One region of the Pedococcus aerophilus genome, then DNA from elsewhere that is predicted to be linked to it. Evidence: riboswitches for the same ligand, from Rfam matches in the RefSeq annotation. Region 1 holds a riboswitch; the other holds the start of a gene.
The links. Region 1 has a riboswitch for S-adenosylmethionine ahead of metX (homoserine O-acetyltransferase MetX). Riboswitches for the same ligand answer to the same signal wherever they lie in the genome.
Positions count from the first base shown of each region.

Region 2: linked by a shared signal. The riboswitch ahead of ABD286_RS15480 (aminotransferase class V-fold PLP-dependent enzyme) and the one ahead of metX (homoserine O-acetyltransferase MetX) in region 1 are both predicted to bind S-adenosylmethionine.

Region 1 covers NZ_BAAARN010000001.1:814,103-829,149, forward strand. The annotation lists gene ABD286_RS03770 (transglutaminase TgpA family protein) at 1-332, shown strand, start outside; gene ABD286_RS03775 (RNA polymerase sigma factor) at 423-2,042, opposite strand; gene ABD286_RS03780 (universal stress protein) at 2,275-2,676, opposite strand; gene metX (homoserine O-acetyltransferase MetX) at 2,745-3,881, opposite strand; SAM riboswitch class IV at 3,897-4,007, opposite strand; gene ABD286_RS03790 (DUF4192 domain-containing protein) at 4,104-5,510, opposite strand; gene ABD286_RS03795 (YkvA family protein) at 5,708-6,151, opposite strand; gene ABD286_RS03800 (EcsC family protein) at 6,161-6,874, opposite strand; gene ABD286_RS03805 (sulfurtransferase) at 6,969-7,886, shown strand; gene ABD286_RS03810 (SufE family protein) at 7,913-8,347, shown strand; gene ABD286_RS03815 (S8 family serine peptidase) at 8,482-10,008, opposite strand; gene ABD286_RS03820 (DNA polymerase) at 10,189-11,946, shown strand; gene ABD286_RS03825 (DUF1206 domain-containing protein) at 12,015-12,812, shown strand; gene ABD286_RS03830 (PAC2 family protein) at 12,914-13,837, opposite strand; gene ABD286_RS03835 (TetR-like C-terminal domain-containing protein) at 14,096-14,725, shown strand; gene ABD286_RS03840 (MFS transporter) at 14,787-15,047, shown strand, end outside.
Region 2 covers NZ_BAAARN010000004.1:181,804-196,850, forward strand. The annotation lists gene ABD286_RS15430 (ExeM/NucH family extracellular endonuclease) at 113-2,689, shown strand; gene dapB (4-hydroxy-tetrahydrodipicolinate reductase) at 2,777-3,529, shown strand; gene ABD286_RS15440 (hypothetical protein) at 3,530-3,877, shown strand; gene ABD286_RS15445 (AzlD domain-containing protein) at 3,874-4,188, opposite strand; gene ABD286_RS15450 (AzlC family ABC transporter permease) at 4,185-4,934, opposite strand; gene ABD286_RS15455 (GNAT family N-acetyltransferase) at 4,931-5,560, opposite strand; gene ABD286_RS15460 (dihydrofolate reductase) at 5,595-6,062, opposite strand; gene ABD286_RS15465 (thymidylate synthase) at 6,118-6,909, opposite strand; gene dapA (4-hydroxy-tetrahydrodipicolinate synthase) at 7,067-7,957, shown strand; gene ABD286_RS15475 (ribonuclease J) at 7,954-9,639, shown strand; gene ABD286_RS15480 (aminotransferase class V-fold PLP-dependent enzyme) at 9,695-11,179, opposite strand; SAM riboswitch class IV at 11,222-11,334, opposite strand; gene ABD286_RS15485 (FtsK/SpoIIIE family DNA translocase) at 11,764-14,541, shown strand; gene ABD286_RS15490 (multidrug effflux MFS transporter) at 14,585-15,047, shown strand, end outside.

The DNA of each region.
Region 1 (15,047 bases):
CTCCCCGCGGGAGCACCCCACGACAGGCGGGCCGCTTCTACCAGCGTGAGGCCTACCTCGAGGGTGAGCAGTCGCAGGCCCTCAGCAGGGTCGTCGACGGGGTGGAGCGCTCGCGCTACGCCCCGCCCGGCACGACGCTCGCCGACGTCCGCCCCGACACCGAGCACGTCGTCAAGGCGGTCTCGGGGGTGCGCCGTCGCAAGGACCGGATGCGGGCCGTCTGGTGGCCGAGCGACGGGCTCCTCGAGTGGCGCGAACGTCGTGACCACGCTGTCCGCGTGCTGCGCTCCCCCTGGGACCGCTGGCAGGAGCGGCGCGCCGACCGCGGCTGACCACCCGTCGCCCCGTATGGCGCGTGGACGACGAGAAGGGCCCGTGGACATCGTCCACGGCCCCTTCTCGTCGTCGTCAGTCCACGTACGTCAGTCCAGGTAGTCGCGCAGGACCTGCGAACGGCTCGGGTGCCGCAGCTTGCTCATCGTCTTGGACTCGATCTGGCGGATCCGCTCGCGCGTCACGCCGTACACCTTGCCGATCTCGTCGAGGGTCTTCGGCTGGCCGTCGGTCAGGCCGAAGCGCATCGAGACCACACCGGCCTCACGCTCGGAGAGCGTGTCGAGGACCGAGTGCAGCTGCTCCTGCAGGAGCGTGAAGCTCACGGCATCCGCAGGGACGACGGCCTCGGAGTCCTCGATGAGGTCACCGAACTCGCTGTCACCGTCCTCACCGAGGGGCGTGTGCAGGGAGATGGGCTCGCGGCCGTACTTCTGGACCTCGACGACCTTCTCCGGGGTCATGTCGAGCTCCTTGGCGAGCTCCTCCGGGGTGGGCTCGCGCCCGAGGTCCTGGAGCATCTGGCGCTGCACGCGGGCCAGCTTGTTGATGACCTCGACCATGTGCACCGGGATGCGGATGGTGCGGGCCTGGTCGGCCATGGCGCGGGTGATGGCCTGACGGATCCACCACGTCGCATAGGTCGAGAACTTGTAGCCCTTGGTGTAGTCGAACTTCTCGACCGCACGAATCAGACCGAGGTTGCCTTCCTGGATGAGGTCCAGGAAGAGCATGCCGCGACCGGTGTAGCGCTTGGCGAGCGAGACCACGAGGCGCAGGTTGGCCTCGAGCAGGTGGTTCTTCGCCTTCTTGCCGTCCTGGGCGATCCACCAGAGCTCACGCTTGAGCTTCATGTCGATCTTGTCGCCGGAGTTGAGGCGCTCCTCGGCGAACAGGCCGGCCTCGATGCGCTTGGCGAGCTCGACCTCCTGCTCGGCGTTGAGGAGGGCGACCTTGCCGATCTGCTTGAGGTAGTCCTTGACCGGGTCGGCGGTCGCGCCGGCGGTCACGACCTGCTGGACCGGGGCGTCGTCCTCGTCGTCGTCGCGCAGGACGAAGCCGGAGGAGGACTCCTCCTCCTCGCCGTCCTTCTTCTTGTCGTCGGTCTCGTCCTCGATGACGACGTCCTCGAGCTCGGACTCGACCACGTCGGTCGGCTCGGCGTCCGTGGTCTCCTCGCCGTCGGCGGGAGCGTCACCGGCAGCTGCCTTGGCAGCAGCCTTCTTCGCAGCCGCGGTCTTCTTGGCGGCGGGCTTGGCCGGCTCGGCCGCAGCAGCGGCGGCCTTCGCGGTCGTCGTCGCCTTGGCAGCGGCCTTGGTCGCCGTCTTCGCGGCAGCCTTGGTGGCCGTCTTGGCCGTCGGCTTGTCCTCGGAGGCGGCCGGCTTGGCGGCAGCCTTCGTGGCGGTGCTCTTGGCAGCGGTCTTCTTCGCCGAGGCCGTGGCGGTGCGACGGGTCGTCGTCGCAGCGACGGCACGGGAGGCGGTCACGGCGTCCAGGGTCACGGTGATGCCCTGCTCGTCCAGTGAACGCAGCACGACCTTCATCCGCTTCGGCGGCACCTCGGCGCTCTCCAGCGCCTCACGCAGGGCAGCGCTGTCGACCGAGCCGTTGGTCCGGCCCTGCATCAGCAGCTGCTGCAGGGCTGGGTGGGTGAACTCGGTGGGGAGAGATGGTGCGGGGCTCGCAGCCTTCTTGGACACAGGCGACACGGACTACCTTTCGTCGCGGGATCGCGGCACGGCGCACGCCATCACGGGCATGGCGGGGCATGCCTACGACAACAACTGCGGGGGCGGAAGTATTGCCGAGGTCGGACCGGATGAGCCCGCTGGGGACTCGGTGCGACCTCGTTCTGGACATTGTAAAACGACAAGGCCCGCAATCCCGCATTCCCGCACGAAATCGGGCCCGGCAGGGCCCTGTTCGCCAGCTCTCGAGCCGTCAGGCGTCGGCCTTGACGGCCAGCACGGGGCACGACGCGTCGAGCAGGATGCGCTGGGCGTTCGACCCCAGGATCAGTTTGCCCACCGGCGTGCGGCGGCGCAGCCCGATGACGATGAACTCGGCCTGCTCGGCCTCGGCGACCGCGATGAGGTCCTCGGCCGGCTCGTTGCCTCGGACGAGCTGGCGCACCTCGTGCTCCAGCCCCTGCTCCTCGAGCTCTCCCTGGACGCGCACCAGGTCGGTCTCGAACCGCTGGGCCTCGTCGCTGTCGTAGTCCCGGCCTCCACGGTTGGAGTTGATGACAATGAGCTTGGACTTGCGCAGCAGCGCCTCGTCCGCAGCGCGTCGTAGCGCTGCTCGCCCTTCCTTCGTCGGGACATACCCCACAACGATGGCCACGGGAACCTCCTCGTTCGTCGACAGCTGCGGCAGTGACCGCCCGCCCGACGCTATCGGAAATCCCCCGGTCAGGCAGGGTCTCCGAGGACGCGCCGCACCACGGCGCCCACCTGCTCGAGCTCGATGAGGAAGCCGTCGTGCCCGTAGTCCGAGTGCACGGTGTGCAGGCGGGCCCCCGGCACTCCCGCAGCCACCTCGTGGGACAGCCGCGGCGGGTAGAGCCGGTCGGAGTCCACCGCGACGACGGTGAGGTCCGCGGTGACCCGGGCCAGGGCAGACTCCACCCCGCCACGACCCCGGCCCACGTCGTGGGAGTTCATCGCCTCGGTCAGCACGACGTAGGAGTTGGCGTCGAAGCGGCCTGCGAGCTTGCCGGCGTGGTGGTCGAGGTAGGACTCCACGGCGTAACGGCCGCGACCGCCCAACGGGTCCTCCTCGCCCTGCGGCGAGCGCCCGAAGCGTTCGTGCAGCTCGACCTCGCTGCGGTAGGTCACGTGGGCGATCCGCCGGGCGATCCCCAGGCCTGTGTCGGGCCCGGTCTCCTGGTCGTAGTAGTCGCCCCCGCGGAAGTGGGGGTCGCTGCGGATCGCGAGGAGCTGGGCCTGGCACCACGCGATCTGCTCCGCGGACGCGTACGCGGTGCTGGCCAGCACGAGTGCCGACGCCACTCGCTCCGGGTGCGTCACTGCCCACTCGAGGGCGCGCATGCCACCCATCGATCCGCCGAGGACCAGGCTCCAACGGTCGATCCCCAGCCGGTCGGCGAGCAGGGCTTCGACCCGGACCTGGTCGCGGACCGTGACGAACGGGAAACGACTCCCCCACGGCTGACCATCCGGTCCGGGCGACGCGGGCCCCGTGCTGCCCTGGCACCCGCCGAGCACGTTGGCAGCCACCACGTGGAAGCGGTCGGTGTCGAGGGGGCAGCCGGGCCCGATGAGGCCGTGCCACCATCCGGGGGTCGGGTGCCCGGGGCCGGACGGGCCGGTCACGTGGCTGTCGCCCGTGAGGGCGTGCTCGACGAGGATCGCGTTGTCGCGCGCCGGGTTGAGCTCGCCCCAGGTCTCGTAGGCCAGGGTGACGTCGGGCAGCACACCGCCACGCTCGAGCTCGACCGCTCCGAGGCCGATGAACTTCCGGTCGCCGACCGGGTCCCCGCCGCGCCAGGCCCCGGAGGTCGTCGGGGGTCGGGAGGTGGTGGTCATGAGAGTGCTCCTGTGGCATCGCGCTTGCCGCCCAGATCTGGGTCGGCCCGGTCCTCACCCGGGGCACCCCACCGCGAGGAGGGTTGCCGCCCAGCCAGCCGGGGCTTGTCGCTGGGACTCATCACCTGACGCCCATCATACGAGCCGGTCCCGCGCCTGTCCGGCTCGTCCGGACACTGGACCAGAACGATCGGGTGCCCGCACCGGGCGGCCCCCTGCCGGTCACGCCGAGAGCCCACCACCCAGCGCACTGGTCCCCGACGATGCTGGGCGACCCCGCTCGGCGCGCGGACGGACCCCGAGGTCGACCATGCGCTCGAGCAGGACCGCGAGGCGGTACCCCGGTGTGTGCTCCAGGGCCCTGTCCAGGGCGACCCTGGTGAGGGCGCCGTCGCCGAGCCACCACGCGAGGTTCGCGAGCACGGTCAGCAACGCGGCCGCCTCCTCGTCGGGCACCGCCCGGACCGCTGTCTGCAGCCTGGCGAGCACGCGCCGACCGGCCACCACGGTCTGCTCGGTGCTGTCGGGACGAGAGCCGTCACGTCGGCCCGCACGTCGAGCCCGCGCCCGACGACGTGCGGAGCGGGTTGTCGGGCGAGGCTCCGACCAACGTCCCGAGCCACCGAGGTCCGGCGCCGCGCCTCGCTCCCGGGTGGCGGGGTCGACGGAGCCGACGACCGGCTCCCAGGCGGGCTGCGGCAGGCAGCTGTGCAGCGCGTCGGCGAGGTCGGGCGAGACGACGTCGAGCGGCAGGGTGCCCGGGCAGATCCACGCGATGATGCCGTCACGGAGCTCGACGTCGCGCAGGCTCACCACGAGCAGCGCCACCTCGTCCGGGGTGAGCAGCTGACCGCTCCACGCGCGGTCGGCACCGGCCGGACCGAGGACGTCGTCGCCGATGGCGCCTTGGCCGGCACCGACGTGGTCCGTGGCGACATCGTCCTTGGCGACGTGCTCCGTGGCGTCGCCGTCCGTGGCGTCGCAGGTGTCGTCGCACGCCGAGTCGGTGACGTCGAGCAGCTTCGCCCAGGTGGCCAGGAACCGCAGCCGGTGCACGTCGACGGCGCGCTGCCCGAAGGCCCGCCCGTCGGACCGGGCACCGAGCCCCGCGAGCGCCTGCGCCACCGGTCCGGCGCGCTCGGGATCCAGGGCCACGAGGGTGGCCAAGGACTCCCGCCCGGGCAGTGGCGACACCTCCAGGGCCACGAACTGGGCCACGGCCGGTGCGTCACGAGGCACCTCCTGCATCTGTCCCTCGGTCGGGCAGCAGCCGGTGTCGCAGTCCGGGGCGTACCACCGGCCGGCACGGACGACGAGCCGGTCGAGGACCTGCACGCCCGCGGCCACGAGGTCGTCGCGGACCGCGTCGGCCAGCGGCAGGGCCGCGCCCGGACTCGACTCGTACCCGACGAGCAGGACCCCGTCCGGGTCCTCGCGCACCAGGGGCGGGACGACGGCGGCGCACGCCTCGGGGACGGCCGCGTCAGGCGGGAGGTCGATGCGCTCGACGAGCCCGATCTGGCGGTCCCGCAACGCGATCGCGACGAGGGAGTCGCTCGGGTGGTAGCCGAGCTGGTAGGGAAGGACGGCCAGGACGTCAGCGGGTCCGGCGAGACGGATGGGTTCCATGGCGCCCACGCTGCCGCGCGTCATCGCCCACGCCGAGGGCGCCGTCACCAGCCTGTGGACACCGCTTAAGGATCCACTCGACTGTGGACGACGCCCCGGCTGTGATGACGGATCGGCTGTGACAACGGATCGGCTGTGACGACGGATCGGCTGTGACGACGGATCGCCCGTGACGACGGCCCGGCCGCCGTCCCGGGTCAGCGGACGACGTGACCCGGGACGGTGGTGCCCCCGGGCGAGGTGGAGCCGGCGTCGGGAGCCGGCCCGGCGCCATACCCTGCGCCGCCACTGCCGGTGGGATGGGCGGTGCCGCGGACGGTGCGCTCCCAGCGCAGGTAGCTCTCGGTCTCGTTGACGAAGGCCGCCGCCAGCCACGACACGACGACGGCGTCGTCGGCGAGGCCGAGGACGGACAGGAACGCCTCCGGAACGAGGTCGATCGGCGACACGATGTACAGGACGGCAGCGGCCATCATGAACAACCGACCGCGCGTGCTGCCGTGGTAGTCCCCCCGCAGGGTCGCACTGACCAGCCGCGGGAAGCTGACGAAGCGCTCGCCCAGCCCCGGCGACCCGGGACGGAGCGCGGTGCGCAGTGCGGTGGCGATGGAGCGCAGGGCTCCCAGGCGGTTCACGGCCATGTCTGCTCCTCAGGTCCCGGTGGTCTTCTTGGGGAACTCGTGGCGGGCGTGGACGGCGATCCGCTTGAGGAGGTAGCTGTCGAGACCGGCACCGACGACACCACCGATGACCGGCACGCCCTTGCCGAACCGCGTCAGCGTCTTCTTCCCTGCGGTCGACAGCAGGCGGAAGCCCACGGCCTTGTTGACGACCATGAGCGCCGGTCCGGGCAGGCGCTGGGCGGCGAGGTTGGACAGCCGACCGGTCGCCATCACCCCGGCCTTCTGGAGCAGGTCGTCGGCGTCGGCCCCGACCAGGGTCAGCAGGACGGCCGAACGGATCTCGGGCTGCTTGATGTCGTACCCGCGCAGCGACGCGATCGAGGCGACCATGCGGGTGGCCACGACGTAGAACTCGACGACGTTCGCGGGCAGCGCGACGGGGAGCGTGATGAAGCCACCGAGCCCGGTGACGAAACCACCGGCGGCGGCGAGCTTGAGGTGACCACGGACGACTGCGTCGATCGCGTCCTCGGCGTCCGGGCGCTCGGCACGCTTGACGTCGGCGACCTTCTGCGCGGAGTCGAACCGCCCGCGGCCGTCGATGCCCACGTCCAGGAGGTTCTCGACAAGCCCGGTCACGGCGTTCGTGAGCATCCCCGAGTCCTCCTTGCCGGCCCTGGCCTGCTCGAGAGCGGAGGTCTTGACCTCCGGCTCGTCCTTGCCCAACCCGAGGAACGCCACGCTGTACTCCCTGATGTCGTCGTCAGCTACGGTACGAAGCTCTCTCGCCATCCTGCCACGCGGCTCCGCGACCAGCAGGTTTAGCCTTGGGAGCATGGCTGACCCCACCGCACCGTCCACCGAGTCCACCTTCGCCGCGTACGCCCACCCCGAACGACTCGTCAGCACGCAGTGGCTGGCCGAGCAGGTCGGGGCCGGCGCCGTCGGCGGACCCGACGGCATCGTCGTCCTCGAGTCCGACGAGGACGTGCTGCTCTACGACACCGGCCACATCCCCGGTTCGCTCAAGCTCGACTGGCACCAGGACCTCAACGACCCGGTGATGCGCGACTACGTCGACGCCGAGCAGTTCGCCGCCGTGATGTCCGCACGCCGGGTCGGCCGCGACACCACCGTCGTCATCTACGGAGACAAGAACAACTGGTGGGCCGCCTACGCCCTGTGGGTGATGACGCTCTTCGGCCACGAGGACGTGCGCCTCCTCGACGGTGGCCGCGCCAAGTGGGTGGCCGAGGGCCGGGAGATGACCAAGGACGTGCCGCAGGTGTCCCCACTCACCGGCGACGCGGCATACCCGGTCGTCGAGCGGGACGACGCGCCGGTCCGCGCGTTCAAGGAGGACGTCCTGGCCCACCTCGGTGGCGCGCTGGTCGACGTCCGCTCCCCCGGTGAGTTCAGCGGCGAGCTGCTGCACATGCCCGACTACCCGCAGGAGGGGGCGATGCGCGGCGGACACATCCCCGGCGCGCGGTCGGTGCCGTGGGCCCGTGCGGCCAACGAGGACGGCACCTTCAAGTCCCGCGAGGAGCTCGAGGCGATCTACCTCACCGAGCAGGGACTGACCCCGACCGACGCGACGATCGCCTACTGCCGCATCGGGGAACGCTCCTCGCACACCTGGTTCGTCCTCACCCACCTGCTCGGCTTCGACCAGGTCCGCAACTACGACGGCTCGTGGACCGAGTGGGGCAACTCGGTGCGTATCCCCGTCGAGCAGGGCGCCCAGAAGTGACCGACAGCGTCGACCTGCCGTCGGCGATGCGCGAGATCGCCGACGACTTCGCCGAGCTCACCGCTCCGGAACGGCTCCAGCTGCTGCTCGAGTTCAGCGAGGGTTTGCCCGAGCTGCCCGAGCGGTATGCCGGGTCGCTGGACTCCATGGAGCAGGTGCACGAGTGCCAGTCGCCGATCTTCCTCGCCGTCGAGGTCGGGGACGAGCCCCGCGACACCCCGGGTGAACGGCCGGTGCACCTGTTCTTCTCGGCCCCCCAGGAGGCGCCGACGACGCGCGGCTTCGCAGGGATCCTGCACGAGGGCCTCGACGGCCTCAGCGTCGCGGAGGTGCTCGCGGTGCCGGAGGTGGCGCCGTACCAGTTCTCCCTCGGTGAGGCGGTCTCCCCGCTGAGGTTGCGCGGGATGGTGGGCATGCTCAGCCGGATCAAGCGCCAGGTTGCGCTGAAGTCGCAGTCCTAGCAACGCTTTCCGTCACCACCGGCACACCACTGCGTATGGCGCGTGGTGCACGGCGAAGCCGCGGCCCCCTCTCGGGGACCGCGGCTTCGCGGTGTGCGGGTGCTGCGGGTGGGTGGTGCCGACGCGGAGGTCGGTCAGCGCACCGCGGCGAGGGCGTCGACGATGCCCTCGCCGTAGTAGCTGTTGTCGGCCTCGGGGCCGACGCACGCCGGTCCACCGTTGTTCTCGGCCGGGGCGCAGGCGTGGTCGACGGCCTGGGCGCGCAGCTTGGCGACCATCTGGGCGGGCGTCCAGTCCGGGTGCGCCGACTTCATCAGCGCGAGGACACCGGCGACGTGCGGGGAGGCCATCGAGGTGCCGCTCTTGGTGCCGTAGCCGTTGTTGGCGACGACGGTGGACAGGATCGTGCGGCCGGGGGCGGCGACGTCGATGACGCCGAGCCCGCGGTTGCTGAACGATGCGAGCTGACCCGTCCTGGTCGTCGCCGAGACCGTCACGACGCCGGGCAGCTCGGCCGGGATGTCGAGGCAGCCCTCGTCGATGGTGCGGGCGATCGGCGTCGTGTCGTTGGGGCTCGACGTGTCGGTGGTGTTGTTCGACAGGTCGGTGGCGGCGTTGCCTGAGGCAGCGGCGTGGACGACGCCCTGCTTGGTCGACCAGGCGACCGCGCGGCCGACGGCCTCGAGGACCGCAGCCTGGTCGGGCTGGTCACCGCACCAGTACATCATCGGGTCGATGTAGTAGCTGTTGTTGGTGACGTCCATCTTGTGCTGGCCGGCCCAGACGAAGCCGCAGATGGCGTACTCGGGGTAGATGAAGCCGTCGTCGTTGACGACCTTGACCGAGGCCATCCGGGCGCCGGGGGCGACACCGACGATGCCGACACCGTTGCGGGCGGCGCCGATCGTGCCGGCGACGTGCGTGCCGTGGTCGGAGGTGGTGGGGGCCCAGGCGCCGGGGGTGGTGTCCGGGCGGCCGGCGTCGACGCAGCTGACCGAGTCGGCGACGTCGATGTTGGCCTGCAGGTCCGGGTGGTCGGGGTCGATGCCGCTGTCGAGCACGCCGACCACGACCGAGCGGTCACCGTCGGTGATCCGGTGCGCCTGGTCGGCCTTGATCGCGGTCATGTCCCACTGCTCACCCTCACGCGGGTCCGCGACCGGAGCCGTGGTGTTCTCGGTGGCACCGGAGAGGTCGCCGTTCGCCGGCTTGGCGTGGCCCTGCTTGTACCCCGACGCACCCTTGCCCCAGGAGGCGCTGAGGTCGGTGGGGGTGCCCTCGGTCACGGCAGCGGTGCGGCTCGCGCCGACGGACTTGACGGCGTTGGCGCCGTTCTTCACGACGTCGGTGCGGAACGCGCCGCGGTCGGAGTGGGCGATGACGACGCCGATCTGCGGCCACGACTGGACCACGACGCCGCCGGAGGCCTTGACGGCCTTCTCGACGAGCGCGGTCTGGCCGGGGTTGGCGACCTTGGCGTTCACGACGTAGCTCATGAGCTTGCCGTCGGTGGTGACGACGGGCACCGGGGTCGAGGCGTCCTCGGCGGTCGTCGCCGCGCTGGCGCTCCCTGACGCGAGCATCGCGCTGGCGAGCAGCGCGGCCGAGGCGGCGAACGCCGCGCCGGCGTACCGGTGGGGTCGGTGAGTCCGTACGGACATCGGGAATCCTCCTGGTGTGGGGGTGTCGTGCAAGCGCCCTGCGGATCGGGGCACTGTGGCACTGTGCCCGAAAGGTCCGACACATGGGGCTTTGGAAGCGTTTCAATCGTTCACCGGACCTCCCTGCCGCTCGGTGCTCGTGCCGGACCGTCGGTGGGGCCTGACAGGATGACGACCGCCATGGCTGCTCCCCTCGTCGCGTTCGTGACCTCCCCCGACGCCCGGGCGGCCATCGTCCCGGCGGACGGCGCGGCAGTCCGCCCGCCGGCCGGTCCGGGGGGATCCGTGGACGCAGGCGTGCACCCCGCGGTGGACGCCGCCGTGGTGCTGCCACTGGGTGAGGCGGTCCGCAGGGTGGCCGAGCTCGTCGAGGCGGGAGCGGCACGGTTCACGTGGTGGGCTGCGGGGATCGACGCAGCACCCCTGGTCGCCGCCCGCGTGCCCGTGGCCCGGTGCTGGGACGTCGCCGAGGCCCACCGACTGCTCCTCGGCGGGTGGGACGCGTCTCCCCAGGTCGCCTGGGCCGCGGCCCACGGCCTGGACCGGGGCGGCCTCCCGCCGGCGTCGCGAGGAGACCTCTTCGACTTCCACGCGACCGATGACGACCCGGTCGACGTCGTCGTCCGGCCGGACGGCTACCTCGTGCCCGACGCGGGCTCGCCGCAGTGGCGGCCCACCGACGAGGCCCTCGTGGCCTGGGGCAGGGCCGCCCTGGACTGCGCCACCGCGCAGGCCGCGGCCCTCGACCGGCTCGGCCCCCGCAGCGTCGCCGCCGCCCACTCCGAGTCGGCCGCGGCATACCTCTGCGTGGAGCTCACCCGCGACGGCCTGCCCATCGACCGGGAGGTGGCTCGCGAGCTCATCGAGGCCAGTGCCGGGGCACGCCCCACCGACGAGGCCGACGCCCGCAGGATCCGGGCCGGGCGCGACGCCGCCGTGCTGGCCCACACCCCCGGTCGCGAGTCCACGGACCTGCGCAACCCCGTGCAGGTGCGTGAGCTGCTGGCCTCGGTGGGGGTGGTGGTGCCCAACACCCGCAAGTGGGTGCTCGAGCCGTTCCGGGAGACGCACTCCGTCGTCGGCGCGCTGCTGGAATGGCGCAAGGCCGAGCGGATCGCGACGACGTACGGCCACACCTGGCTCGACACCCACGTCGGCCCCGACGACCGGCTCCGGGGCGGGTGGACCGCGTGCGACGGCGCAGCGGGGCGGATGACCGCGCAGAACGGCCTGCACAACCTGCCCGCCGCGCTGCGTCCTGCGGTCGCGGCGCACCCCGGCCACGTCTTCGTCCGGGCCGACCTCGGCCAGATCGAACCGCGCGTCCTGGCCGTCGTGGCCGGCGACGCGTCGTTCGCCGCGGCGACCCGGGCCGACGACCTCTACGCGCCGGTCGCCGCGACGCTCGGCGTGGACCGGCCGGTCGCCAAGATCGCCGTCCTCGCCGCGATGTACGGCCAGCGCAGCGGCGCCGCCGGTGAGGCCCTCAAGGGCCTCGAGCGCGCCTACCCCGTGGCGATGGGCTACCTCGACGGCGCGTATGCCGCGGGGGTGCGGCGCGAGCCGCTGCGCACCTACGGGGGACGCCTCATCCGCCTCGACCAGGTGCTGTCCGACGTCCCGGTCGAGGGAGCTGCCGCCCACGACGCCGCGAGGGGCCGGTTCGCCCGCAACGCGGTCATCCAGGGCAGCGCGGCGGAGCTCTTCAAGGCGTGGGCGGCCACCGTGCGTGCCACGACCCGCGACCTCGGCGCCCAGATCGTGCTCTGCCTGCACGACGAGCTACTCGTCCACGTGCCGGAGCAACACGCCGAAGAGGCCAGGGCGCGGGTCGTCGCGGCCCTCGACGACAGCGCCCGCCGGTGGACGGGGTCGACGCAGGTGCGGTTCGTCGCCGACGCCTCCGTCATCCGCCGCTGGTCCGAGGCCAAGGAGTAGGGAAGGACGAGCGGGACAATCCGGTGGTGTCCCCGTGGGGCGCCCCCATTGGTGGTTAGGTGTCCCCCATGGATGAACACGACGTCAAGCGAGCGGCTTCCGAGGCGTCCGACCACCCGGCGCTGGAGACCGCGGCCCGGGTGGGCTACGCGACCAGCGGGCTGCTCCACCTCCTCATCGGCTGGATCGCGCTGCAGGTCGCGCTCGGCAAGACCGGTCGCGCCGACCAGAGCGGCGCCCTGTCGTCGCTGGCGGGCAACGGCGCGGGCCAGCTGGCCCTGTGGATCAGCGTGCTGGGGTTCTTCGGGTTGGCGATCTGGCAGGTGGCCGATGCGATCGTCGGGCACCCGGGCGACGACGCCGACGCCTGGGGCGGTCGTGCCAAGGCCGGCGGCAAGGCCGTCCTCTACCTCGTCCTCGCCTGGTCGGCCCTGGGGTTCGCGCGCGGCAAGGAGAGCAACAGCCGCAAGCAGAGCGTCGACTTCACCGCCAGCCTCCTGGAGAAGCCCGGTGGCCGGGTCCTGATCATCATCATCGGCCTCGCCGTCATCGGCGTCGGCATCTACCACGTCTACAAGGGCGCCACGAAGAAGTTCCTCGAGGACCTCGCCGGACACCCCGGCACCTGGGCGACCCGGGCCGGACAGGTCGGCTACATCGCCAAGGGTGTCGCCCTGGTCATCGTCGGGTTCCTCTTCGCCGCCGCCGGGTTCCACAAGAAGGCCAAGGAGGCCAGTGGCCTCGACGGCGCGCTCAAGTCGCTGCGGGACGAGTCCTTCGGGACCACACTGCTCGTCGTCATGGCTCTCGGGTTCGCAGCCTTCGGCGTCTACAGCTTCGCTCGCGCCCGGTACGCCAAGGTCTGACGCGCCAAACCCGTCCGCCACGGCGGACCCACGACCCCCCGCAGAGAACGAGGCCCCCGGCAGTCGCCGGGGGCCTCGTGCGCGGTGCGTCGCAGCGCGGGTCAGTCCTGGGACGGACCGTCGTCCGAGACGTCGCGCAGGAACTGCTCGAACTCCGCACCGATCTCGTCGGCCGACGGCAGCTCGCTCACGTCGGTGGCGAGCAGACTCGGCTTCTGGCGGCCTTCGCTGAAGGTGTCGTACTGGCGCTCGAGGGCCTCGATCACCTGGGTGACCTCTTCGGACCCCTCGACCTCGCGGGCGATCTCCGCCCGGTTGAGACCGGCCTGCGCCATGAGGTCGTCGGTGGGCAGGGACAGGCCTGTGGCACCGGTGATCGCGTTGAGGGCGGTCACGGCACCGTCGGCGAACTCCGCCTGGGCGAGGTAGTGCGGCACGTGGACCGCGAACCCGATCGCGTCGTGACCGGACTCGCCGAGCCGCAGCTCGAGCAGCGACGAGAGGCTGCCCGGCACCTCGATACGACCGAAGGGGTTGTCCTGCGGCGGGACGAGGCGCGGGTCGGTCGCGTGCGACGTCAGGCCGATCGGCCGGGTGTGCGGGACGGCCATGGGGATGCCGTGCGCGGTGACGACGAGGTCGACGCCGAGCAGCACGACGAGCTGGCGGACCGCCTCCGTGACGCGCTCCCACTGGAAGTCCGGCTCGGGCCCGGTGAGCAGCAGGTACGGCGTGCCGTCGCGGTCGGCCAGCCGGTGCAGAGCGAGGCAGGGGTCCTCGTAGCTGAGCCACCGGTTGGTGTCGAACACCATCGTGGGCCGACGGCTGCGGTAGTCGATCAGCTGGTCGGTGTCGAAGGCGGCCACGACCGTCGACTCGGAGGTGGCGAGGAGGTGGTCGGTCAGCAGCCGCTGGGTGTGGCCGGCGTCCATGAAGCCGCCGAGCGCGACGACCATGACGGTGGCACGCAGCTCCTGCGGGTCGGTGTCGGTCTCGAAGTGGTAGAGCTCGGATGGGTTCTGCACGATGACTCCAGCGGTGGGGTTCTCGGGTGGTGCGCCTGCGGTGCGTACCTCCGTGGTCGGTGGTACGTCAGTGCCAACACCTCAGGATGGCAGGGGATTCCGCGCGGCCCGTCCAGGACAGTCCAGGACAGTCCAGGACACGCATCACGGTGCCGGAACAGACCGACCATCACACGGAAACAGATTGCGGGAATGGACCGCCACGGCCTACTGTTCAGATGAAACGAAACAGTTTCGTACCATCGGAGGATAGCAGCAGTGAGCACGACCAGCGCGACCCCCAGCACCGAGGAGCCGGTCCGCACCCGGCCCCGGGTCGAGGGCGAACGCGAGCGCGAGATCCTCGAGGCGACGCTCGAGGCCCTCGTCGAGCACGGCTACGACAAGCTGAGCTTCGACGCGGTCGCGACAGCGGCCAAGGCGTCGAAGGCGACGCTGTACCGCCGCTGGCCGGCCAAGGTCGACCTCGTCCTCGACGCCATGCAGCTCATGCTGGGCGTCGAGGCGGACCGGCACCCCGACACGGGCAGCCTCCGCGGTGACCTCATCGCCCAGGCCTGCGCCAAGGGCGGGTTGTCCGACGACCGCCCGATCAAGGTGTTCGGCTCGCTGATGAACTCCATGCAGCGCGACCCCGAGCTCCACGACGCCATCGTCACGCGCCTCATCGCGCCGAAGATGGCTGCCGCGGTCCGACCCTTCCGTGCTGCCCAGCAGCGCGGTGAGATCGGCGACGACGCCGACCTCGACACGTTGGCACGACTGCTGCCGGCGATCTCCATCCACGAGGCGATGCTGACGGGTTCCCACCCCTCGCAGGACCGCCTCGTCCTCCTGGTGGACAGCGTCGTCCTCCCAGCCTGCGCAGCGACGCTGCACCGCGCCTGACCCTCCATCCACACCGGAACCCGCACACGGCGGCGGGCCCACCTCACCACCTAGGACTCCCATGTCATCCACCTCTGCGGTCGAGCACACCTCGACGCCCGAGGGTGCGGAGCCGTCCAAGGCCCCGCAGCGCCTCGGTCTCGCGCTGACGGTCATCAGTGCGGCCCAGCTCATGGTCGTGCTCGACGGCACCATCGTGAACATCGCCCTCCCCCACCTGCAGACCGACCTGGGGTTCACCCCGGGCAACCTCTCGTGGGTCGTCAACGCCTACACCCTGGCCTTCGGTGGCCTGCTGCTGCTCGGCGGTCGCCTCGGTGAC
Region 2 (15,047 bases), on a different contig from region 1:
TCCATACCTACTCCGGGGCATCTGTCCATGTTTGACTGCACCCTTGGCGCCGGGCCCGCATCCTTGGGCGGCGCGACTTTCTTCGAGAACAACTCGGGTGTGGAGGACTGCTGTGCGCGAACGCCGCAAGCAAATGATGGGGGCGGCGGGCGCGATCGCGCTCACCGCTGGTGTGGTCTCGGTGGCGACGAGTGCGCAGGCCGCACCGACGCCGTCGGCCAGTGTCGTGATCAACGAGGTGTACGGCGGCGGTGGCAACAGCGGCGCGACGTACAAGCAGGATTTCATTGAGCTGGCGAACACCACCAGCGCACCGATCAGCCTCACGGGATGGTCGGTGCAGTACGCGTCGTCCACCGGCGCGAACTGGGCGATCACCCCGCTGACGGGCACGCTGCCCGCGGGGGGCACCTACGTGGTCCGGGAGGCAGCGGGCACGGGCGGCACCACTGACGTCCCGTCCGACGTCGTCGGCACGATCGCCATGTCGGGCACCGGCGGCAAGGTCGCGCTCGTCAACACCGACGGTGCCCTGACCGGCTGCGGCGCCAAGTCGACGACCACCCCCTGTTCGGGCCTCCCGCAGGTCGTCGACTTCGTCGGCTACGGCTCGGCGAACGACTTCGCCGGCTCGGCCCCGACGGCGGTCACGAGCAACTCGACGTCGGCCAGCCGCAGCGCGACCCACGCCAACACGGCCGACAACGGTGCGGACTTCACCCTCGGCGCTCCCAGCCCGACGCCCGCGGGCACGCCTCCTCCGCCCCCGCCGCCGCCCGCCCCCGTGGCGAAGACCATCGCCGAGGTGCAGGGCACCGGCGCCACCTCGCCGCTCGTCGGCCAGGACGTCGTCGTCAAGGGCGTCGTCACGGCCGCCTACCCGACCGGGGGCCTCAACGGCTTCTTCCTCCAGACCCAGGGCACCGGCCCCGAGTCCCGCGCCGACGGCGCCTCCGACGCCGTCTTCGTCTTCCAGAGCGGCAGGGACGTGCCGCTGGACGCCGACGCCGTGGTCGGCAACTACGTGGAGGTGACCGGCGAGGTCAGCGAGTTCGGCGGCCTCACCGAGATCACCGCTGCCGCAGCCGACATCGTCGACGCCGGCACCGACTTCAGCGCCGTGCAGGCGCTGACCTCGGCCTGGCCGAGGACCGATGCGGGCCGTGAGTCCCTGGAGGGCATGCTCTTCCAGCCGACCGGCGCCTACACGGTGACCAACACGTTCGCCACCAACCAGTACGGCGAGGTGGGCCTCGCGTCCGGCACGACGCCGCTGCTCCAGAGCACCGAGGTCGCCGAGCCCGGTTCCGCCGAGGCCAAGGCCGTCGACGCCGACAACGCCGCGCGCAAGGTGACGCTCGACGACGGTGCCTCGAGCAACTTCACGGCAGCCAGCTACTCGGCCGCCACCTGTGGCACGCGCCCCACGCCGTGCCTGCTCAACGGTGACCAGACCCCGGCCTACGTCTCGAACACCGAGCCCGTCCGGGTCGGCGCCCCGGCGACGTTCACCGCCCCGGTCGTCGTCGACTACCGCTTCAACCTCTGGCGCTTCCAGCCGACCGCTCCCGTCGTCGGCCCGGAGAACACCGGTTCGCCGGTGACGTTCACCAACACCCGCACCGCGGCGCCCGACGAGGCGGACATCAACCAGCTCGGTGACGCCGACCTCAAGGTCGCGTCGTTCAACGTGCTGAACTACTTCACCGACCTCGGTGACGCGGACCCGGAGTGCCTCGCGTACTACGACCGCGACAGCAGCGGTGACACGGTGCGCGACGGCTGCGACCGTCGCGGTGCCTGGGACGCGGCCGACCTCGCCCGCCAGACCGAGAAGGAGGTGTCGGCGATCAACGCGCTCGACGCCGACGTCGTCGGGCTGATGGAGGTCGAGAACTCGGCCCGGTTCGGCCACTCGCGTGATGAGAGCCTGTCGCGACTCGTGGCGGCGCTGAACGCCGACGCGGGTCCCGGCACGTGGGCCTTCGTGCCCTCCTCGACAGACCTGCCGTCCGCGGACGAGCAGGACTTCATCACCTCGGCGATGATCTACAAGCCGGCCAACGTCATGCGCGTCGACCGTTCCCGTGCGCTGGGTGACCAGAGCGAGGACGGGCAGGCCTTCGGCAACGCGCGCGAGCCGATCGCCCAGACCTTCAAGAAGAAGACCGGCAAGGGCGACAAGTTCCTCTTCGTCGTCAACCACTTCAAGTCCAAGGGCTCGGCCGGTCCGTTCCCCGGCGACGCCGACTCCGGCGACGGCCAGGGCGCCTCGGTGACCAGCCGGATCCTGCAGGCCCAGGCCCTGCGCGACTGGGTGCCCGGTGTCGCTGCCGAGTACGGCGCCAAGGCCATCGTCATGGCCGGTGACTACAACTCGTACACGATGGAGGACCCGCTCGACGTCCTCTACGACGCCGGGTACACCGATGTGGGCTCGAAGTTCGACGACGGGCAGTACTCCTACTCGTTCTCCGGGCTGTCCGGGTCGCTGGACCACATCCTCGTCAACGCGGCGGGCCTGAAGATGTCCACGGGTGCCGACCACTGGAACATCAACTCCGGTGAGTCGCTGGCCCTGGAGTACAGCCGGTACAACTACCACGGCACCGACTTCCACGACCCCGGTCCCTACCGGTCCTCCGACCACGACCCCGTGGTCCTGGGCCTCAAGGCCTTCGTCAAGTAGGTCGCGACCCGTCGCACCACCACGCAGGACCGCGTATGGCGGGTCCGCCCCCTCGGGGGTGGGCCCGCCATCGCTACGCTGGCGCCCATGAGCGAGTCGACCAGGGTGGCCGTGATCGGTGCAGCCGGACGGATGGGTGCCGAGGTGTGCCGGGCCGTCGAGGGCGCGGACGACCTCACGCTGGTCGGCAGGTTCGACCAGGGTGATGACCTCGGCGACCTCGGGGGCGCGCAGGTCGTCGTCGAGTTCTCCGTCCCGGACGCCTCACCGGCCAACGTCCGCCACTGCGTCGAGCAGGGCGTGCACGTCGTCGTCGGCACGACCGGGTGGGACGAGGCGCGGCTGGGCTCGCTGCGCGGCACCCTCTCCGACCACGACGGCGTCGGTGTCCTCATCGCCCCCAACTTCGCCATCGGCGCGATCCTCATGATGCGGTTCGCGCAGGAGGCCGCACGGTTCTACGAGTCCGTCGAGGTCATCGAGCTGCACCACCCGGCCAAGGTGGACGCGCCGTCGGGCACCGCAGCCCGTACCGCCTCCCTCATCGCCGCCGCCCGCGCGGAGGCCGGCATCGGTGACGTCCCCGACGCCACCACCCAGGACCCGGACGGTGCCCGAGGGGCCCGCGTCGACGGCATACCGGTGCACTCCGTGCGGCTGCGCGGCCTGGTGGCGCACCAGGAGGTGCTGCTCGGCGGGGTGGGGGAGATGCTCACGCTGCGGCACGACTCGTTCGACCGGACGTCGTTCATGCCCGGTGTCCTCGCCGGCGTGCGCGCCGTCGGTGACCACCCGGGGCTGACGGTCGGCCTCGAGCACTTCCTCGGTCTGGACGACTGAGTGCGCGAGAAGGTCACCGCACTCATCACCCTCCTGGTGCTGGTGTTCTACTCCGCGACGATCGGGTGGCGCGGTGTCGCCCTCATCGCCGACGGCAGGTGTGCGTCGATCCTGCTGGGGCTCGGGGTCGTCCTCATCCCCGTCGTCGCCCTGCTCGCGATCCTCCCGCTGGTCAGGCTCGCGCGCGACGGGTCGCGGATGATGGCCCAGGCGGGCGAGTCCGGCGCCGAGGGCGAATGGGCCCGCGAGCTCGAGCAGGCGGAGGCCGCTCGGGTGGCCAAGGACCGCAAGAGCGAGCAGGCGCACTACCGCGCCGCCGTCCGCGCCTGGCGCGCGACCCAGCGCTAGGGCAGGCCGAGCAGGCGCAGGCCAGCCGCCACCGCGGCGGCCAGCACCACGACGACGATGAACGGTGCGCGCAGCAGCAGCGCGACGATGGCGACGCCGACGGCTGCCGCCCGCGAGTCCACGACCACGGCGCCCGACGACGAGGTCAACGTCTGGACCCCGACCAGCGCGGCGAGCAGGGCGATCGGCAGGGCCGAGGTGATGCGCGTCGTGCGTTCGCCGTCGAGCCAGCTCGCGGGCACGAGGTGGCCGACGTACTTGAGGGCGAAGGCGAGGGTGGACGCGACGAGCACCGCGGTCCAGGTGCTCAAGGCTGCTCCTCGCCGGCCCAGTGGTGCGGCGGGGCCGGGTCGCGGTGCGCACGGCGCCACAGCCCAGCCGCCAGCGCCGTCGTGGCTGCCACGAGGACAGGAACCCCCGCGGGCGCGTGCGGGGCCAGCAGGACGGCGATGACCGCGGCGGCGGCCGCGATGGCGAAGGCGTCGACGGACTTCAGCCGTGGCCAGAGCAGGGCGCAGAAGGCGGCAGCGGCTGCGGCGTCGAGGCCGTACGTGCGCGGGTCGCCCATGGCGTCACCGGCCAGTGCCCCGACGAGGGTCGTGAGGTTCCACAGGACGAAGACGCCGATCCCGGTGGCCCAGAAGCCGATCCGTCCGGCTGCTGCTTCGGGTTGGGCCACCCCGACGGCGGTCGACTCGTCGATGGTCAGCTGGGCCGCCGCGACCCTGCGGGGTCCCCGGACCCCGAGGAGTCGGGCCACCTGGAGGCCGTAGAGCCCGTTGCGGACCCCGAGGAGGGTCGAGGTGGCGATGGCGGCCGGCGCCCCGGCCGGACCCGCTGCGAGCACGCCGACGAACGCGAACTGCGAGCCGCCGGAGAACAGCAGCAGCGACAGCGCCTGCGTCTGCAGGATCGACAAGCCGGCAGCCACGGACAGCGCGCCGAAGCTGATGCCGTAGGCACCGGTCGCCACCGACACGGACAGCGACTGGCGCAGGACGGCCTGCCGGCGCTCGGGCGCGAGAGCCGGGACCGCGGAGGACCGGTCTGCCGTCACTGCCGTGCGGGATCAGGCTCGCCCTCAGGGCGGATGTCGGCGACGAGGCGCACCTCGCGGGCGGTCTGCCCGTCGGGGGAGACGACCCGGTCGCGGAACGCCCCGTCGGGGTGCAGGCCGGACGCCGTGAGGAAAGCCCGGGTCTGCTCGTCGGTGCTGAGCACCCACGCGTGCAGGGTGTCGGCACCGGCACCGCGCAGGGTGTCGACGGCGGCGTTGAGCAGGCGCGACCCGTGGCCGGCACGACGGGCCTCGGGGTGCACGCCCAGGGCCGAGACCTCGCCGGTGGCGCCGCCGGCGTCGGGGTCCTGGCTCGGGCCGATCGACGCGAACCCCACGACCTGGTCTCCGGCGCAGGCGGCGAGCAGCCGGTAGACGCCCTGCGGCGGCGAGGACAGCGACTGGCGCCACGCGCTGGCGAACGCGTTGGGCTCGAACGCCTCCAGCACCTCGGCGGGTACGACCCCCTCGTACGCCTCACGCCAGACGACGGCCTGGACGAAGCCGACCGCGGGGGCATCGGTCGCCCTGGCCGTGCGCACGCTCGCATCGGCCAGCGGTCCGCGGTCCTGCCCGTGCGAGGACGAGGTCGGGTGGTCGTGCGAGTGGTCGTGCGGCTGGCTCATGCCGGTCATCCTCGCACCCGGGGGCCCACGTGGATCAGGTGCGGTCGTAGGTCACCCAGCTGAAGCCGTCGCGCTCCTCTCGGGCGGTCTCCTGCCAGTGGTCCGGGTCGATGGCGGGGAAGCGCACGTCGCCCTCGGGTGCCTGGTCGACCTCGGTGATGAGCAGGCGGTGCGCCCACGGCATGGCCTCGGCGTACACCTGGCCGCCGCCGCAGACGAACACCTCGTTCACCGGACCCGCGAGCGAGAGTGCCTCGCTGAGCGAGTGCGCGGTCTCGACGTCGGCGTGGGACCAGTCGCCCTGCCGGGTCACGACGATGGTGCGGCGACCGGGCAGGACGCGGCCGATGGAGTCGAACGTCTTGCGCCCCATGATCATCGGGTGCCCCATCGTGGTCCGCTTGAAGAACGCGAAGTCCTCGGGCAGGTGCCACGGCATGTCGTTGTGGGCGCCGATGACACCGTTGCTCCCGACCGCCGCGATGAGGGTCACGTTCGTCATGACGACAGGGTATGCCGTGCGGAGCCTGCTGCTGCCGGACCGGGAGGCACCCGGCTCAGACGGCGATGGGTGCCTTGATCGAGGGGTGGGCCTCGTAGCCGACGAGCTCGAAGTCGCCGAGGTCGAACTCGTCGATCTGCTTGCCCTGGGCGATGACCATCCGCGGCAGGGGGAGCGGTTCACGGGTGAGCTGGAGCTTCGCCTGCTCGACGTGGTTGGAGTAGAGGTGCGCGTCGCCGAGGGTGTGCACGAAGTCGCCGGGCTCGAGGTCGCAGATCTGGGCGACCATCATCGTCAGCAGGGCGTACGACGCGATGTTGAAGGGCACGCCGAGGAAGATGTCGGCCGAGCGCTGGTAGAGCTGGCAGGAGAGCTTCCCGTCCGCCACGTAGAACTGGAACATCGTGTGGCACGGGGGCAGGGCCATCGAGTCGACGTCGGCGACGTTCCACGCCGAGACGATGTGGCGCCGGGAGTCGGGGTTGGTGCGGATCGCCTCGATGACCTTGGCGATCTGGTCGACGTGCCCGCCGTCGGGGGTCGGCCAGGACCGCCACTGGTAGCCGTACACCGGGCCCAGGTCGCCGTTCTCGTCCGCCCACTCGTCCCAGATCGAGATGCCGCGCTCCTGGAGCCAGCGGACGTTGGAGTCGCCGCGCAGGAACCACAGCAGCTCGCCGATGATCGACTTGAGGTGCAGCTTCTTGGTCGTGAGGACGGGGAAGCCCTCCGAGAGGTCGAAGCGCATCTGGTAGCCGAAGACCGAGCGCGTGCCCGTCCCCGTCCGGTCGGACTTGTCCGTCCCGGTCGTCATCACGTGGTCGAGGAGGTCCAGGTACTGCTGCACGACGGAAACCTAACACCGGGGTCCGACGGGCCACGGCGCCATACCGAGGGGCGGTCCTGTCAACGATCCGGTCGCGCGGCACAGGGATCCCGCCAATGTGCGCGCCCCCGCGCGAGCGGGGCACAGGCCCGGCGCCGTGGAGCGATAGCCTGCGGGTATGAGCACAGCGTCACCGTTCCGTCGCCTCCTGACAGCCATGATCACGCCCATGCGACCCGACGGGAGCGTCGATGCCGAGGGTGCCAAGCGGGTCGCGCAGCACCTCGTGGACACCGGGCACGACGGCATCGTCGTCAACGGCACCACCGGTGAGTCCGCCACCCTCAGCGACGACGAGAGCCTCGAGATGGTCAGCCTCGTCGCCGAGGCCGTCGGCGGCCGCGCGGCCGTCGTCGCCGGCGTCGGCTCGAACGCCACCGCGCACAGCGTCGAGATGGCCGGGCGCGCCCAGCACGCCGGGGCGACCGGGCTCCTGCTCGTCACGCCCTACTACAACAAGCCCACCCAGGCCGGTGTCGTCGCGCACTGCCGCGCCGTCGCAGGGGTGACCGACCTGCCCGTGATGCTCTACGACATCCCCGGGCGCACCGGGATCCCGTTCACCTCGGACACCCTGCGCGAGCTGGCGTCCGTCCCGACGATCCTCGCCGTCAAGGACGCCAAGGGGGACGCGTGGGCGTCGACCACGGTGATGGCCTCGACCGACCTCGTCTACTACTCCGGGGACGACGCGACCACGTTGCCCTGGCTCGCCCTCGGTGCAGTCGGCACCGTGAGCGTCGTGGGCCACGTCGCCGGTCGGGAGTATGCCGCGATGATCGAGGCCGTCGACCGCGGCGACCTCGCGGCGGCCCGCGAGATCCACCACCGGCTCATCCCCGCCGTCGAGGCGATCATGAACACCTCCCAGGGCGCGATCATGGCCAAGGCAGCCCTCGTCGAGCTCGGGGTCATCGAGCACGCGACGGTGCGGCTCCCGCTGGTCGAGTCGCCGCCGGAGCACCTCGACCTGCTGCGGGCGGGGCTCAAGGAGTCGGGCCTGCTGTGAGCCACCCGCACCCCGAGCTGACCCTGCCGCCCCAGCTGGACCCGAACGGCGTCCGCGTCGTCGCCCTCGGGGGCCTCGGCGAGGTCGGCCGCAACATGGCCGTCATCGAGCACGCCGGGCAGCTGCTCATCATCGACTGCGGGGTGCTGTTCCCCGAGGACCACCACCCGGGCGTCGACCTGATCCTGCCCGACTTCGAGTACATCGAGGACCGGCTCGACCAGGTCCAGGCGATCGTCCTCACCCACGGACACGAGGACCACATCGGTGCCGTGCCGTACCTGCTCCGGCTCAAGAAGGACATCCCGGTCGTCGGCTCGATGCTGACGCTGGCGCTGGTCGAGGCCAAGCTGAAGGAGCACCGGATCACTCCCTACACGCTGGGCGTGAAGGAGGGGATGCGCGAGAAGCTCGGGGTGTTCGACTGCGAGTTCGTCGCGGTGAACCACTCGATCCCCGATGCGCTTGCGGTCTTCGTGCGGACGCCCGCCGGGACGATCCTGCACACCGGCGACTTCAAGATGGACCAGCTGCCGCTCGACGGCCGCCTCACCGACCTGCGCGCGTTCGCCCGCCTGGGGGAGGAGGGCGTCGACCTGTTCATGACCGACTCGACCAACGCCGAGGTCCCGGGGTTCACGACCCCGGAGAAGGACATCGCCCCGGCGATCGACAAGGTCTTCCGCGACGCCGAGCGCCGGATCATCGTCGCCTGCTTCTCCTCCCACGTGCACCGGGTCCAGCAGGTGCTGAACGCCGCCGAGAAGGCCGGGCGCAAGGTCGCCATGGTCGGCCGGTCGATGGTGCGCAACATGGGCATCGCCGCGGAGCTGGGCTACCTGCACGTCCCCGACGGCGTGCTCGTCGACGTCAAGAAGCTCGACAGCTTCCCCGAGCACCAGGTCGTCCTCATCTGCACCGGGTCCCAGGGCGAGCCCATGGCCGCGCTGTCACGGATGGCCAACCGCGACCACCGGATCGACGTGGGCCAGGGCGACACCGTCCTCATGGCGTCCTCGCTGATCCCCGGCAACGAGAACGCCGTCTACCGGGTCATCAACGGCCTCATGCGTCTCGGCGCCAACGTCGTCCACAAGGGCAACGCCAAGGTGCACGTCTCTGGCCACGCCAGCGCCGGCGAGCTCCTCTACTGCTACAACATCGTCAAGCCTCGCAACGTCATGCCGGTCCACGGCGAGTGGCGCCACCTCGTGGCGAACGCCGAGCTCGCCGTCCAGACCGGCGTCCCGCGCGAGCGCGTCGTGCTGGCCGAGGACGGCGTCGTCGTCGACCTCGTCGACGGCCGTGCGAGCATCGTCGGGGCCGTCGACTGCGGGTACGTCTACGTCGACGGGTCGTCGGTCGGCGAGTTCGACGAGGCGCTGCTCAAGGACCGCCGCATCCTGCGCGACGAGGGGTTCATCTCCGTCATCGTCGTCATGGACTCCGCGACGGGCAAGGTCGCGGCCGGGCCCGAGATCCAGGCGCGCGGCTTCGCCGAGGACGACGAGATCTTCAACCAGGTGCGTCCCAAGATCGAGCAGGCGCTCGCCGACGCGACCGGCAAGGGCATCACCGACTCCCACCAGCTCGAGCAGGTCATGCGCCGGGCGATCGGTGGCTGGGTCGGCGGCAAGATCCGTCGCCGCCCGATGATCATTCCGGTCGTCATCCAGGCCTGAGACGCGACCGAGCGAGGCCCGCGCCGGCGCGGGCCCCGCTCGGCCGGGTACGGACCTACCAGGGGCGGGCGGGGGAGAGGTCGCGGGTGTCCTCCACCGGCAGCCAACCCTCGGCCGTGGCCTCGTATGCCGCCTGCGGACCGTTCGCCGCCAGGTCGGCGACCGCGGCGAGCAGGCGCTGCACGTGCTCTGCCGTCGTGCCCAGACCGACACTGGCACGGATCGCGGTCCCGGGCGCCTCGCCATACGGGTCGTCGAGGAGGATGTCGACGCACAGGTGGGCGCAGAACTTCCCGTCCCGGACCCCGATGCCGTGCTCGGCGGACAGCGCCGCCGAGACGAGCGAGCTGTCGAGGCCGTCGATGGTGAACGTCGCGACGGCGACCCGCTCGTGGTCCTCACCGAAGAGCGAGTAGGTCTCCACCCCGTCGATGGCGCGCAACCCGTCGATGAGAGCCGTGCCGAGCGAGGTCTCGTGCGCCTCCACGGCCTCGGCCCCGGCGCGCAGGGCGTGGCACGCGGCGGCGAGGGCGACGGCACCGATGACGTTGGGGCTGCCGGCCTCGTGGCGCGCGGCACCGGTGTGCCACGTGACCCCGCGCTCGGTGACGGCCTTGGTGGCGCCGCCGCCGGCGAGGTACGGCGTCGCCGCGTCGAGCCAGTCGGAGCGACCGGCGAGGACACCGGCGCCGAACGGTGCGTAGAGCTTGTGGCCGGACAGCACCACGTAGTCGACCCCGAGGTCGGCGAGGTCGACGCGGCGGTGCGGGGCGTACTGCGCGGCGTCGAGGACGACACGGGCACCGGCCTTGCGGGCGATCGCGGCGAGCTCGCGGACCGGCCAGACCTCGCCCGTGACGTTCGAGGCGCCGGTGAGCACGACGAGGCGGTGGCGGCTGTGCCGAGCCATCAGGGCGGTACGCAGCAGGACGGCGGCGTCGGCGGCGCTGCCGGGGACGGGCAGGCGGGTGGTCTGGCGGTCCTTCCACGGGAGCAGGGCCGCGTGGTGCTCGGTCTCGAAGACGAAGACCTGGGTGTCGCGCGGAAGGGCGCGGGCGAGCAGGTTGAACGAGTCGGTGCTGTTGCGGGTGAAGACGACCTGGTCGCCGTCGCGGGCGCCGACGAACGTGGCGACCTCCTCGCGGGCCTGCTCGTACCAGGCGCTCGTGACCTTGGAGGCGTAGCCGTTGCCGCGGTGCACGGAGGAGTAGGTGCGCAGGGCGCTGTCGACGGCGGCCTTGACGCTGACCAGGGCCGGCGTGGAGGCGGCGTGGTCGAAGTTGGCGTAGTCGACCGGACCGTTCAGGGTCGGGACGACCAGGCCGGCGGAGACGACCGCTGGCAGGTCGACGGTGACCGGCTCCACCGCGTCCTGCACGGCCTCGCGGGCGAGCGGGACCGTCGCCGGGGCGGTGAGCGGGGGAACGGCGCGCAGGTGCTCGCGGGTGTTCTCACGGGCGTGGGCCAGGGGGGCGGTCCGGCGGAACGCGCGCTCCGGCGTGCTCTCGGGAGTGGTCGGGGGGGTGCTCGCGATCGACATGGAGGTCAGCTCCTGGGTCCGGTGGGACCCGGGCTGTGCTCGGGTCCGCGCTTGCCGGCTGCGTGTGCAGACGACCCGGTCGTCACCCGGAGCACCCCACCGCGGTGGAGGGTTGCTGGTCAGCAAGCCGGGGCTTTGCGCTGACACTCATGACCTTGGTCGTCGACGGTAGCGGCGGTTGGGCGACGTTCTCCACCAGGTGAACGGTCCTTCTCGCCATCTGAGACCTCGGGGAGGTCCCAGGGTCACCCGGGCGGGAGGGGCACCCGCTCGGGTCGCGATGGTTCAGACGTGCTGGCGGGACCAGCGCACACCCTGCCCCCGTGTCCTCGTGCGCATGCGCCGACGGTCGAACCCCGAGGGGACGACCACCGGTGCGGGGTCCCGCCAGACGCATGATCGAGCGTGACAGCGCAGCACGGGCATGGGCGGCCGTTCGCGGGCGCGCTGCCCGAACCGGTGGTCAGGTTCCACCTGTTCGGTGGAGCACCCGTGCTCCCGGGCGGGCCGACGACAGCAGATCGGTGCTGGTGGAACGCGTGTGACGCGTGTGTCCGGTGGGACCTTCGCGTAGCCTGCGGACCATGGCCACACGTCCGTCGACCCCGACGCGCTCCTCCTCCGCCGGGTCGGCGCGCAAGGGCACCAGCACCCGTCCTGCCAACCGCCGCACCGCCGCACCCCGCAAGCAGCCTGCGCGGGGCAAGGCCAGCGGGGGCGGCCTGCCCTTCCCGCTGCGTGCGGTCCGGGGCACCTGGATGGGGATGGCGCACGTCGCGGGGGGCGCGGTGCGCCGCGTCGGCAACGGCGCCCGGGACCTCGAGCCGGAGCACCGTCGCGACGGTGTCGGCTTCCTCCTGCTCGGCCTGGCGATCGTCGTGGCAGCCCGCGAATGGTGGGCCCTCGAGGGTCAGGCCGGTGACGTCATCCACGCCGTCGTGGCCGGGACCTTCGGGCGGGTCGCGTACGCCGTGCCCCTCGCCCTGCTCTACCTCGGCATCCGGCTCCTGCGCGCCCCGCAGGACGACGGCGCCAACTCCCGCATCGGGATCGGCCTGGCCGCCCTCGCCTTCTCCGCCTCGGGCCTGGCCCACGTCGCCGCCGGCATCCCTGCTCCGCCGGAGGGCGCCGACGGCATGCGCGACGGCGGCGGCATCATCGGCTTCCTCGCCTCGAGCCCGCTCGAGGCCGCCGTCTCGGTCTACGGCACCGTCCCGATCCTGCTCATGCTCGGCTTCTTCGGCCTGCTCGTCATGACGGCCACGCCGGTCCACATGATCCCCGAGCGCCTCGCCGAGCTGCGCGACCACCTCCTGCACCGCGGCCTGGAGCTCGACGAGCCCCTCGCCGAGGAGCCCGAGAAGCCCAAGCGCCGTCGCCGCGTCATCGAGCCCGAGGGCCCGCTCGACGGTGACGAGGCGTTCGAGAAGGCCGCGGTCGTCGTCCCTGACGGCAAGGACGGCCTGCGCCCCGGCCAGAAGCGCCCCACCGCCCCGGGTGTGCTCGCCCCCGGTTCGTCCGGTGCGGGTGCCGGTGCGTCTGGTGCCGGCGCCGCCCCGGTCGATGCTGCTGCGGCAGCCCTCGCCAAGGTCCGCCCGGTGGCCGAGAAGGTCGTCCTCGAGGCGCCACCGACCACCCCGCTGCCCCAGCGCGTGGAGCAGCTGGCGCTCGCCGGCGACATCACGTACACGCTCCCCGACAACGCCCTGCTCGAGCCCGGCTCGCCGCACAAGGCCCGCAGCGCGGCCAACGACCGCGTCGTCGAGTCGCTCACCCAGGTGCTCGACCAGTTCGACATCGACGCCCAGGTCACCGGGTTCAGCCGCGGCCCGACCGTCACGCGCTACGAGGTCGAGCTCGGCCCCGGCATCAAGGTCGAGCGCGTCACGGCGCTGTCCAAGAACATCGCGTATGCCGTCGCCTCGGCCGACGTCCGCATCCTGTCCCCGATCCCGGGCAAGTCCGCCATCGGCATCGAGATCCCCAACACCGACCGTGAGAAGGTCAGCCTCGGCGACGTCCTGCGCAGCCAGGCCGCCCGCGGCAACGACCACCCGATGGTCATGGGTGTCGGCAAGGACGTCGAGGGCGGCTACGTCATCGCCAACCTCGCCAAGATGCCCCACCTGCTCGTCGCGGGCGCCACCGGCGCCGGCAAGTCGAGCTTCGTGAACTCGATGATCACCTCGATCCTCATGCGCTCGACGCCCGACGAGGTCCGCATGGTCCTGGTCGACCCCAAGCGAGTGGAGCTCACGGCGTACGAGGGGATCCCGCACCTCATCACCCCGATCATCACGAACCCCAAGAAGGCCGCCGAGGCCCTCCAGTGGGTCGTGCGGGAGATGGACACGCGGTACGACGACCTCGCGCAGTTCGGCTTCAAGCACGTCGACGACTTCAACAAGGCGGTCAAGGCCGGCAAGGTCAAGCCGCTCCCGGGCAGCCAGCGGGTGATCCACCCGTACCCGTACCTGCTCGTGATCGTCGACGAGCTCGCCGACCTGATGATGGTCGCCCCGCGCGACGTCGAGGAGTCGATCGTCCGCATCACCCAGCTCGCCCGCGCCGCCGGCATCCACCTCGTGCTCGCGACCCAGCGTCCGTCGGTCGACGTCGTCACCGGTCTGATCAAGGCCAACGTGCCCTCGCGCATGGCGTTCGCGACGTCCTCGCTCGCCGACAGCCGCGTCGTGCTCGACCAGCCGGGTGCCGAGAAGCTCATCGGCCAGGGTGACGCGCTGTTCCTGCCCATGGGCTCGAGCAAGACGATGCGCGTCCAGGGCGCCTGGGTCACTGAGTCGGAGATCCAGAACGTCGTCAAGGCCGTCACCGACCAGCTCAAGCCCAACTACCGCGACGACGTCACCGTCGTCGCGGCCAAGAAGCAGATCGACGACGACATCGGCGACGACCTCGACCTGCTGCTGCAGGCGACCGAGCTCGTCGTGACGACGCAGTTCGGCTCGACCTCGATGCTCCAGCGCAAGCTGCGGGTCGGGTTCGCCAAGGCCGGTCGCCTCATGGACCTGCTCGAGTCGCGTGGGGTGGTCGGGCCGTCGGAGGGCTCCAAGGCCCGCGACGTCCTGGTCAAGCCCGACGACCTGCCCACGACGCTGGCGCTCATGCGCGGCGACGAGGTGCCCGACGCCGAGCCGGTGTTCGACGGCCAGGCGGTCGCGGCGTCGGCCGGGGGAGTGGAGCACACCGACGAGGTCCCGGTGGGTGCGCCTGCGCCGACCTACAGCCCCGGGTACGCCCCCGACTCCCGCTACGACAATGACCCCGTCGCGGCGCAGTACGCCGGCCGCGAAGAGGTCGAGGAGTCCGGCGACGCCTGGGAGCTGACCGGCCGCGACTGACCCCCTCGGAATGGATCGGGGTCCCGGTGGCGTTGGCCCCCTCGTGACCGCCGCGCCCCAGACCGTGACCGACGACCATTCCCAGAGCTTCCCCGACACCGCCGTCGCCACCTCTGCCGCCATCCAGCACGCCTCCGGCTCGACCCCGCCGCCTGCCCAGATGCCGCCCGCCCCGACGGGTCGCGCGTACCTGCGCTTCGTCCTCGTGCTCGGTGCGCTCATCGCCATCGGCCCGCTGACGATCGACACCTACCTGCCGGCCCTGCCCTCGATCACGCGCGACCTCGCCGCTACCGAGTCGGCCGTGCAGCTCACCCTCACCGGCATCCTGCTCGGTATGGGGCTCGGCCAGCTCCTCGTCGGCCCGCTGGCCGACGCGGTGGGCCGCCGACGCCCGCTCATCGCCGGTCTGGCCCTGCACATCGCCGCCTCGATCTTCTGCGCCTTCGCCCCGACCATCGAGCTGCTGACCGTCGGCCGTGTGCTCCAGGGCCTCGGCAACGCGG